DNA from 3 places in the Streptomyces sp. NPDC030862 genome. Region 1 is predicted to be linked to each of the others. Evidence: riboswitches for the same ligand, from Rfam matches in the RefSeq annotation. Region 1 holds a riboswitch; each other region holds the start of a gene.
The links. Region 1 has a riboswitch for cyclic di-AMP ahead of ACZ42X_RS19800 (C40 family peptidase). Riboswitches for the same ligand answer to the same signal wherever they lie in the genome.

Region 2: it holds a riboswitch for cyclic di-AMP, as region 1 does, so the genes downstream of both, ACZ42X_RS15095 (transglycosylase family protein) here and ACZ42X_RS19800 (C40 family peptidase) in region 1, are expected to answer to the same signal.
Region 3: it holds a riboswitch for cyclic di-AMP, as region 1 does, so the genes downstream of both, ACZ42X_RS02530 (M23 family metallopeptidase) here and ACZ42X_RS19800 (C40 family peptidase) in region 1, are expected to answer to the same signal.

Annotation. Positions count from the first base shown of each region.
Region 1 is NZ_JBVIEN010000007.1:77,346-80,608, forward strand. Features, by position in the region: gene ACZ42X_RS19790 (helix-turn-helix domain-containing protein) at 1-209, opposite strand, end outside; gene ACZ42X_RS19795 (ATP-binding protein) at 450-881, shown strand; gene ACZ42X_RS19800 (C40 family peptidase) at 951-1,430, opposite strand; cyclic di-AMP (ydaO/yuaA leader) riboswitch at 1,435-1,597, opposite strand; gene ACZ42X_RS19805 (hypothetical protein) at 2,258-2,461, shown strand; gene ACZ42X_RS19810 (urease subunit gamma) at 2,734-3,036, shown strand; gene ACZ42X_RS19815 (urease subunit beta) at 3,052-3,263, shown strand, end outside.
Region 2 is NZ_JBVIEN010000005.1:130,097-133,359, forward strand. Features, by position in the region: gene eno (phosphopyruvate hydratase) at 1-786, opposite strand, end outside; gene ACZ42X_RS15095 (transglycosylase family protein) at 1,036-1,743, opposite strand; cyclic di-AMP (ydaO/yuaA leader) riboswitch at 1,747-1,916, opposite strand; gene ACZ42X_RS15100 (transglycosylase family protein) at 2,201-3,142, opposite strand.
Region 3 is NZ_JBVIEN010000001.1:549,608-552,870, forward strand. Features, by position in the region: gene ACZ42X_RS02525 (SGNH/GDSL hydrolase family protein) at 1-325, opposite strand, end outside; gene ACZ42X_RS02530 (M23 family metallopeptidase) at 495-1,415, opposite strand; cyclic di-AMP (ydaO/yuaA leader) riboswitch at 1,420-1,578, opposite strand; gene ACZ42X_RS02535 (tyrosine-protein phosphatase) at 2,004-2,816, shown strand; gene ACZ42X_RS02540 (DUF6126 family protein) at 2,841-2,957, opposite strand; gene ACZ42X_RS02545 (helix-turn-helix domain-containing protein) at 2,983-3,263, opposite strand, start outside.

The sequences.
Region 1 (3,263 bases):
TCGCGTACGCCGTAGGCGTCGAGCAGCCGTGACACGTCCTCGCCGGTCACCCCGCTGGCACCCGTCTCGATCCGGCTCACCTTCGACTGGTGCCAGCCGACGAGCCGGGCCGCGTCCCGGCTGGTGAGCCCGGCTCTCAGGCGCAGCCGCCGCAACTCCTCGCCGAGCTTGCGGCGCCGCACCGCCGGACCGTGCCGCGTGCCCCGCACGACAGCCCCACCTCCCGCCCTCCGGAACGCTGGACCAACCCGCCAGTCTGCCCGCGGGAACCGCTCTCGCGTAGCAGGGTTCACCGCTTCGAGCGACAGATATATGCATATCTTGGGGGATCGGCCCCACCCGGGGCGACATAAGTGGCACTCTGGCGCGAAGCGCAATCCGAGGCCGTCCTCGCACAACATCCGCTCCCTGTCGGAGTCCGGCCCCGGTGGGAAAGGGACAGCGTCGCCATGGCAGACCACCAGGAAGCATCCGTCACTCTGCCGAGCGATCCAGCCTCGGTCTCCGCAGCCCGCAGATACGTGGCGGACGTTCTTACCGAATGGGGCCTGCCGGCCGAGTCCGACACGGCGGACGCGGTACGGCTGATCGTCTCCGAGCTCACCACCAACGCCGTTCAGCACACCTTCGGGCAGTCGCCGACCTTCACGGTGGACATCCGGCTGGAACGGGACGAGCAGCTGCGCATCGGTGTCACCGACAGCCACCCGCGCTGGCCGCAGCGCCTGCCCGCGGCCGTCCAGCAGGACAACGGCCGCGGCATGGTCATCATCCGCTGGCTCACCGCCGAACGCGGTGGCCGCCTGACGGTCACTCCGACCGGCGAGGGCGGCAAGACGGTGTGGATCGTCCTGCCCTGGCCCGTCCCCGTCCGGGGCTGAGCGCACGCCCGGTACGGCGGCGGCCCCGTACCGCCCGGTCGTGCGGTACGGGGCGTACGAGCCCTCGTGTCAGCGCACGCGCCCGTAGTAGACCGACTTCGACCAGATGCGGTCGAGCTTGACCACCGAACCCGACTTCGGTGAGTGCCAGATCTTGTTGTCACCGGCGTACAGGCCCACGTGGTAGACGCGTCCACCGGAGTGGAAGAAGACCAGGTCACCCTTCTGCCGCTGCGACGTGGAGATGTGGCGGGTCTTGTTGTACTGCTGCTGCGCGGTGCGCGGCAGTGTCTTGCCGGCCTTCTTGTACGAGTAGAGCGTGAGGCCGGAGCAGTCGAACCGGGACGGGCCCGCTGCCCCGTATGCGTACGGGGAGCCCTTCTTCGACGCGGCGACGTTCAGCGCCTTCGAGGCGTGCGTCGCGGCGGCGGCCTCGGCCTGGGGGACGGCGCCCGGCGCCAGCATGGTGCCGCCGACGGCGGCGAGCGTCAGTGCCGAGACGGCACCGGCTCGGGACAGCAGAGACGGGACATGAATCTGCGCGGTCATAGCGCAACCCTTCGTCAGCCGCCTGTGAAGGATGACCTGTCGGGTTCGGGCTGGCGAAGTTGCCCGGCCGCTGACGCGGCTTCACCCCAAGGGGCGGCCATGGTGCGCTCGCCCCGGACTGCTTGGGTCCTCCACTCCTGCCGATCCACTCCTGTCGACCAGTCGTCCGGACGGCGGCAGGACTCGGCGTCCGCCCGGACCGCCCCGCCGCGGTGGCGGGGGCTTGTCGTCGAAGGGATCTTGACCCATGACAGGGCGAAATTCCGAGCCGAAACGGAGTTATGTGAGGCTCCTCACGACTGATCCATTCGAGTGGACAGAGGCGTTTTGGCGCGACGCGACGGCCGATTGATGATCCGTGGACCAGCGGCGGAAGGTGATGTTCCGCCAGATGCGTACACCATGGGCGCAACTCGTACAGTGCGTAATTCCCTCGTTTGCGTACGCCGAACGAGGGTGGCTCGTCGGCCCTTCTGCGCCCATCCGTGCTACGCGGAAATCCCTCATCAGGCGGGCTCCTGAGGGGTCGTCACCCGCGCAGCCCGACATTCGCCATCGAGAACACGCGGCGCACGCGCCAGCGTCCGGGTGTGCACCTCGCCCTCTCGTGCTCATGCGTCGGGATCGGTGCCTCCCGCGGTGCGGCCGTGCGCCCGGCGAGCGCCCGGTTGATCCGCTCCGGGGGTGGGGAAGCGTGCCGGATCGTTTCGTCGTCCTCGTGCGGGTGACCGGGCGCGTACCCGGGGTGTGGGGGTGGGTAGCCAGGGGCCGACTCGAGCCAACCGGCGAGTCAGACCCCGTCACCCCGCCACAGGGAGGGAATCCGTATGCGTCGCATCGCGGCCGTCGTCCTCGGAACCATCGCACTCCTCGGATCCACCGTCACCACCGCCTCGGCGGTGGCGGTGCCGGACCCCACCGCCGTCGTCGACTGCGTCACCACCAGCGCGACCGACCTGACCACCGTCGTCGACCCCGCCTCGCTCGCCCTGCCCTCGGAGGTCCCGGGCGCGAGCTGCCTGGCCGTCTGAGGCGGGCACCGCGGCTTGCCGGGCGGCACGGGCGCACCCGTACCGCCCGGCGAGCGGCCGCGCCTCGTATACGACCCGTGCTGCGGGCCCGGTGGGCGGCCGCTCATGTCCCATGGCCAGGCAAAGCCGTAGTTAACGTGCCGGAAAAACTTCTGCCCGAGATTGAAATATCTCTCCCTCACAATGTTTCCGCAGGTCAACAGAGTGTTGAAGCCGGATAGGGTCCCGCTGCCGCCCGGGGTCGTGCCGGGCGGGAACATGTGAGGTGAAACGTGCAACTGAGCCCGCACGAGCAGGAGCGCCTGCTCATCCATGTCGCTGCCGACGTGGCGGAGAAGCGCAGGGCACGCGGGGTGAGGCTCAACCACCCCGAGGCCGTCGCCCTCATCACCGCGCACATCCTGGAGGGGGCCAGGGACGGCCGGACCGTCGCCGAGCTCATGGCGTCCGGGCGCAAGGTGCTCAGCCGGGACGACGTCATGGAGGGCATCCCCGAGATGATCCACGACGTCCAGGTCGAGGCGACCTTCCCCGACGGCACCAAGCTCGTCACCGTCCACGAGCCGATCGTCTGACGGGGCCCGCCACCGATGATCCCCGGAGAGATCCTCTACGCCGACGAGCCCGTGCCCCTCAACGAAGGCCGCCCCGTCACCCGCCTCACCGTGCTCAACGCCGCCGACCGCCCCGTGCAGGTCGGCTCCCACTACCACTTCGCCGAGGTCAACCCGGGCCTCGCGTTCGACCGCCCCGCCGCCCGCGGCCTGCGGCTCAACATCGCCGCCGGCACCGCCGTGCGCTT
Region 2 (3,263 bases), on a different contig from region 1:
CGAGCGGGACTTGCCCTCGAACTCGTAGGCGCCGTCCTTGTAGAACTCGGACGCGGCGACGTCGAGCGCCAGCGCGATGTCCTTGCCCGGGGTGTAGCCGGCCTGCTTGATGGCCTCGAGGATGAGGTCGAGGGCGGCGCGGTTGGAGTCGAGGTTGGGGGCGAAGCCGCCCTCGTCGCCCAGGCCCGTGGAGAGGCCCTTGTCCTTCAGGACCTTCTTCAGGGTGTGGTAGACCTCGGCGCCCCAGCGCAGGGCCTCGGAGAAGGACTCCGCACCGATCGGGGCGATCATGAACTCCTGGATGTCCACGTTGGAGTCGGCGTGCGAGCCGCCGTTCAGGATGTTCATCATCGGAACGGGCAGCAGGTGCGCGTTCGGGCCGCCCAGGTAGCGGAAGAGCGGCAGGTCGGACGCCTCGGAGGCGGCGTGCGCGACGGCGAGGGAGACGCCGAGGATGGCGTTGGCGCCGAGCGAGGACTTGTCCGGCGTGGCGTCCAGGTCGAACATCGCCTGGTCGATCAGCCGCTGCTCGGTGGCGTCGTAGCCGACGAGCTCCGGGCCGATCTGCTCGATGACGGCGAGGACGGCCTTCTCGACACCCTTGCCGAGGTAGCGGTCCTTGTCACCGTCGCGGAGCTCGAGGGCCTCGAACGCACCGGTGGAGGCACCGGACGGAACGGCAGCACGGCCGGTGCTGCCGTCGTCGAGGCCGACCTCGACCTCGACCGTGGGGTTGCCTCGGGAGTCCAGGATTTCCCGGGCTACGACGACGTCGATGGACGGCACGAGCATCTCCTTCTGGGATGTGACGCGAATTGTGACGCGAGCGGTGCAGGGTGCAGGGTCTCTTTGGCCTTGCGCCGTGCGACAAGAGCCTAACCGGCCGGGGGGCCGGGGCCAGCCGACGCCCGCCTCGTGGGACGAAAAACGACCCGAGGGCCCCGAATGCGGGGCAAAACCCCGCAAGGTTTACCTGCGGGTAACCACAAAGGCCCCGGCCCGCCCTGTGAGCGGCGGGCCGGGGCCTTCGGGGGGTCAGCTCAGATGGAGCTGCTGGCCCGGGTAGATGAGGTCGGCGTCGTCGACGATGTCCTTGTTCAGCTCGAACAGCTTCTCCCAGCCGCCCGCGACCTTCTTCTCGGCGGCGATGGTGCTGAGCGTGTCACCGGCCTGGACCTTGTACTCGCCGTCGCCCTTCTCGACCTTCTTGCCGGTCGGGGTGGTGACGGTCTTCGACGCGGCCTTCGGCGCGGACTCGGCGGCCTTCGGCGCCTTGGGGGCGGCCTTCGGCGCGGTGCGCTGCTCGCTGCGGGTGGTGGGCTGCTCGGCCGTGCGCTCGGCGGCGCCGCCGTTGTACGCGGCGTTGGACAGGCCCACGCCGCACACCGGCCACGCGCCCTTGCCCTGGCCGGCCAGGACCTTCTCGGCGATCTCGATCTGCTGGGCCTTGCTGGCCTGGTCGGCGGTGGAGGCGTACGCGGTGCCGCCGTACGCGGCCCAGGTGGAGGCCGAGAACTGCAGGCCGCCGTAGTAGCCGTTGCCGGTGTTGATGGACCAGTTGCCGCCGGACTCGCACTGGGCGACCTTGTCCCACTCGGCGGAGGTGGCGGCCGAGGCGGAGGTGGCGCCCATCAGCGGGGCGGCCACGGCGACGCCGGTGATGCCGGCGAACGCGGCGAAACGGACCGCCTTGGACGGGCGACGGTGCTTGGCCTTGCCGGAAACCTTGCTGGAAAACAGCATGGAGCATCTCCTCACCGACGCCTACGAGGTGAGCTGTCGGGTTAGGGCTGATGAGCTGCCCCGCCGCGCTCTCGCGCGGCCTCACCCCAAGCCGGCTCACGTACCGTCATCCGACGGCCGGGGGCCGGCACCTACCTTGGGTCCCCCGCTCCTGCCTTCGGCGCATCACGCGACGACTGTTCCCTCACGGCCGGCGGCAGGATTCGGCGTACCGGTCGAAGGGGCCCGCGGTGGCGAGCGATGACGACCGTAAACACAGAGCCCACTGAAGTTCAAAGACGGACATCCGGGTCAATCCGCCCCTACCGCCCGCGGCTTGACGGACGTTTGCGCAGGTGAGGGGCGGAACGGACACATCGTGCGTTCGTGAGGCGCCAGTTGGCACAAAGAGACTCATGTCTCACTGGCGCAGACCCGGACATAGAGGCACCAATAGCCCCTGCCTGGCCCCGGTCAACTAGGGCTGCGCGGGAGCCAGATCGAGGCTCTGGCCGGGGAGGATGAGGTCCGGATCCTCGCCCACGGTCTGGCGGTTGGCGTCGTAGAGGGCGGTCCAGCCGCCTTCGAGGTCCCTCTCCGCGGCGATGGCGGAGAGGCTGTCGCCGGGGCGGACGGTGTACGCGCCCGGCTGGGCGTCCGCCAGGTCGCGTGCCGCGCCGTCACTCCGCGAGGCATGGCCGTCCGTTTCGCGCCCGCTGACCGAATTGTCGGCGCCGGTGGCGGCGTCACCTTCCGGTGCGGCCGGGTCCGTGGCCGCCAGGTCCGTCGCCGCCGGGGGCTCCGCGGGGTCGGGCGCGCCGCGGTGCTTTCCGGTGCCGGGGGCCGGCGGGGCGGCCGGGGCGGCCGCATCCGGAGCGGCGTCCGGCGTGGTGGGCGTGGCGGGCTCGGCGGGCGCGGCGGGCGCGGCGGGCTCGGTCGGCAGGAGGCTCTCGACCGGGTCGGCCGGGGCCACGGGCTCCGTGGGCTCCACCGGCTGCGTGGCGTCGGACTCGGCCGGGGCGGGCGTCTCGGGAGCGGCGTCCGGCGTGGCCTCGGGCGTCGCGGCGTCGGTGGACGCGTCGGGCGTGGCGCCCTTCGCCGGCGCGGCGTCGGTGCCGCCCAGGCCCACGATGGGGGCGCAGGTCTCCCAGGTCTTGACGCCCGTCGCGGCGTAGACCTGCTCCGCCACGGCTATCTGCTGGGCGCGGCTGGCGAGGTCGGGGCGCAGGGCGTACTGCTTGCCGCCGTACGCGTCCCACGTCTCCTGCGAGAGCTGGAGTCCGCCGTAGAAGCCGTTGCCCATGTCGGCGCTCCACGCGCCGCCGGACTCGCACTCGGCGACCCGGTCCCACGTGTGGGCGTCGACGGCCGACGCGGAGCCGGCGCCGAGCAGCGGAAGGGCGATGGCGGATCCGGTCACCCCTGCCGCGACAACGATGGCGGGGGCCTGACGGGGTCGACGGTGCCTGCCGTTCCCGGAGCGCATGCGGTGTGCCTTTCGCGTGACTGCTGAGGTGACGGTGAACGTAGCGGCATTCGAA
Region 3 (3,263 bases), on a different contig from region 1:
CGGCCACGTCGTCGGGGTCGCTGCCCGGCCGGATGATGTCGTTGCCGCCCGCGCAGAAGGTCACCAGGTCCGGGGCGAGCTCCTTCGCCCGCGGGAGCTGCTCCTCGACGATCTGGTCGAGGAGCCGGCCGCGTACGGCGAGGTTCGCGTACCGGAAGTCGTCGGGCTCGGGCAGCCGGTCGGCGAGCAGCACCGCCAGGCGGTCGGCCCAGCCGACGAACGTCCCGTCGGGTCCGGGGTCTCCGACGCCCTCGGTGAAGCTGTCACCGATCGCCACGTACGACCCGAATACGTCACTGTCTCTGAAGGTCGAATCGTCTGCCACGGGAGCACATCCTGCCTCCTTCCATGTGACCTACGCGACCGTAAGGAGGGGTTGACGTAGCGTGAGATACGCCACCGGTCAAGATTCACCCAAGCCGGAATACGCCACCGCCCGGCACCGTGGGGCACGGTGCCGGGCAGGGCGGGATCGGCGGTGTGCCGACGGTGCGTCAGATCGAGACGCCGTGCTGGCGCAGGTACGCCAGCGGGTCGATGTCCGAGCCGTAGCTGGGGCTGGTGCGGATCTCGAAGTGCAGGTGCGGGCCGGTGGAGTTGCCGGTGGAGCCGGAGAGGCCGATCTGCTGGCCGCCGCTCACGCTCTGGCCGGAGGAGACGGAGAGCTGGGAGAGGTGGGCGTACTGCGAGTAGGTGCCGTCGGTGTGCTTGATGACGACCTCGTTGCCGTACGAACCGCTCCAGCCGGCCGAGACGACGGTGCCGGGACCGACGGCCTTGACGCTGGTGCCGGAGGAGGCCGCGAAGTCGACACCGGTGTGGTAGCCGGAGGACCACATGGAGCCGGAGGCGCGGTAGGGGGTGGTGATCGAGGAGTCGACCGGGGCAGTGAAGCCCGAGGCGCTGCTCTTCGGGGCGGACTGCGCCGGGGCGGCCTTGGCCGCCGGGGCCTGGGGCTTGGCCACCGGGGCCTGGGGCTTGGCGGCGGAGCGGGAGGCGCGGGCCTCGCCGCGGTCCTCGTCGGCCTTCGCCTTGGCCGGGGCGGCCTTGGCACCGAGGGTGAGCTCCATGCCCGGCAGGATCAGCGACGGGTCCTCGCCGATGACCTCGCGGTTGTCCTTGTACAGCTTCTGCCAGCCGCCCTTGACGTTCTTGTTGTGGGCGATCTTGGCGAGGTAGTCGCCGGCGACCACGGTGTACGTACGGGGCGCGGGCTTGGCGGCGGCCGGGGCGGTCTGCGCGGCGGCGACGACCTGCTGCGGAGCGGTCGCCGGCGCGGCGCTCTGCTCCGCGGCGTGCGCACCGGTGGCGCCGAGCAGCGGGAGGGCGATGGCCGCGCCACCGGTACCGGCGGCGACGAAACCACGCGTGAGCGTGCTGGACTTGGGACGGCGGTGCTTACCCTTGGCGGGCATGGCGAATTCCTCTCCGGCGCCTGCGAGGTGAGCTGTCGGGTTCGGGCTGGAGATGCCCGGCCGCGTGGTGACGCGACTTAACCCCGAGCCGGTCCCGGAATTCCGGGCTCGGCGGACTTACCTTGGGTCCCCCGCTCCTGCCACACGTGGGTGGGTGCTGAATTCCGGGCCGGCGGCAGGATTCGGCGGTCCGGCCGGATTGCGGTGACCGTAGGACAGCCGGGTCGGCGCGAACAAGCCGCCGCTTTCCCGCGTGCATTCCTTTGCGCCGTACCGCTACGGAATACCGGTCACCCTCCGTGGATTACGGATCATGAATTCCCGCCGGGTGCAGGGGAATTGTGGAAGAAGCCCGGCCACGGACGGTCACTTTTATGACGCTGCTCACGTGCCGGGGCCCATCTCCCTTTCTATCGGGGCACGTTATGCCGAACATCCCAATACGGACAGAAGCGTCATACCTCGACGAGCCGTCGCGGCGGCCGCGGCCACGGCCGCGCGGATGATTGCCCTGGGAACCCAATGTCGTATCGTCGGATCGCGACATCGTCGGCGGCCGGCGCCGACGTCAGACGCGGAGGAGTCCCCGTGACGCAGCAGGTGCCGCAGGCCCCGTCGAGCGAGCCCGATCTGTCCGGTGTGCGCAATTTCCGGGACGTGGGCGGGCTGCCGACGGTGGACGGGCTCCGCGTCCGGCACGGGCGGCTCTATCGCAGCGGGCACCTGGCGCACGCCACCGGTGAGGACGCCGTGTTCCTCGGCTCCCTCGGGCTGCACACGATCTTCGACTTCCGCAACGCCGCCGACCAGAAGCTCGAAGGCCCCGACATCGAGCTCCCCGGCGTCCGGAACGTGAACATCCCGCTCACCGACCCGGCCGACGGCGCCGAGTTCTGGCGGATGGTTCGCGACGGCGACCTCGACCAGCTGCGCTCCATCCTCGCGGACGGCCAGGCGGCGGCGCGGATGTCGGAGTCGTACCGCATGATCATCAAGGAGCGCACGGCGGAGCACAGCCGCGTGCTGCACGCCCTCGCCGAGGACAGCGTCCCGGCGCTGATGCACTGCGCGGCGGGCAAGGACCGGGCGGGGCTGTCGATCGCGGTGACGCTGCTCGCGGTCGGCGTGGAGCGGGAGGCCATCGAGGCGGACTACCTCAAGTCCAACGACCCGCACCGCCGCTACAAGGTGCACCGCAGCGACAGCTCCCCGGCCGGGATGTCGCCCGAGGTGATGGAGCTGCTCAGCCCGCTCTTCGACGCGCGCCTGGAGTACCTGGGGGCGGCCTTCGCGACGATCGAGGAGACCTGGGGCACGACCGAGCGGTACCTCTCCGAGGGCCTGAAGCTGGCGCCCGAGACGCGGGAGCGGCTGCGCGAGCGGCTCGTCGACGCGGGCTGAGCCCCGGGGCCGGGCGGGCCGCCGTCAGCCGGTGCCCAGCGCGAAGAGCAGGTACAGGAACGCCGCGAAGAGGTGGCCCGCCACCAGGTAGGCGAAGAGCCGGATGACGAGCCCGCGCGGGAACTTCACTTCGTAGGACATGGGGTTCTCCCTCTCCGGGGGTTCGTCAGCGGTGGGCGCCGGTGCCGCCGAGGCACAGGTCGGCCGCGGCGCTCCGCAGCAGCGTGTGGACGAAGAGCAGCTCGGCGCCGCGGCGGCCGGCCGCGGCGATGCGGTGCGGGGTCAGCGAGTCGAAATGCGCGCTGTCGCCCGGGTCGAGGACGTGGGCCACGTCCCCGAGCACCAGCCGCACGCGGCCCGTGAGGACGTACAGCCACTCCTCCCCCGGGTGGACGCGTACGAGATCGCCCTGCCCGGCGGCGTACGGCACCTCCACGCGCAGGGCCT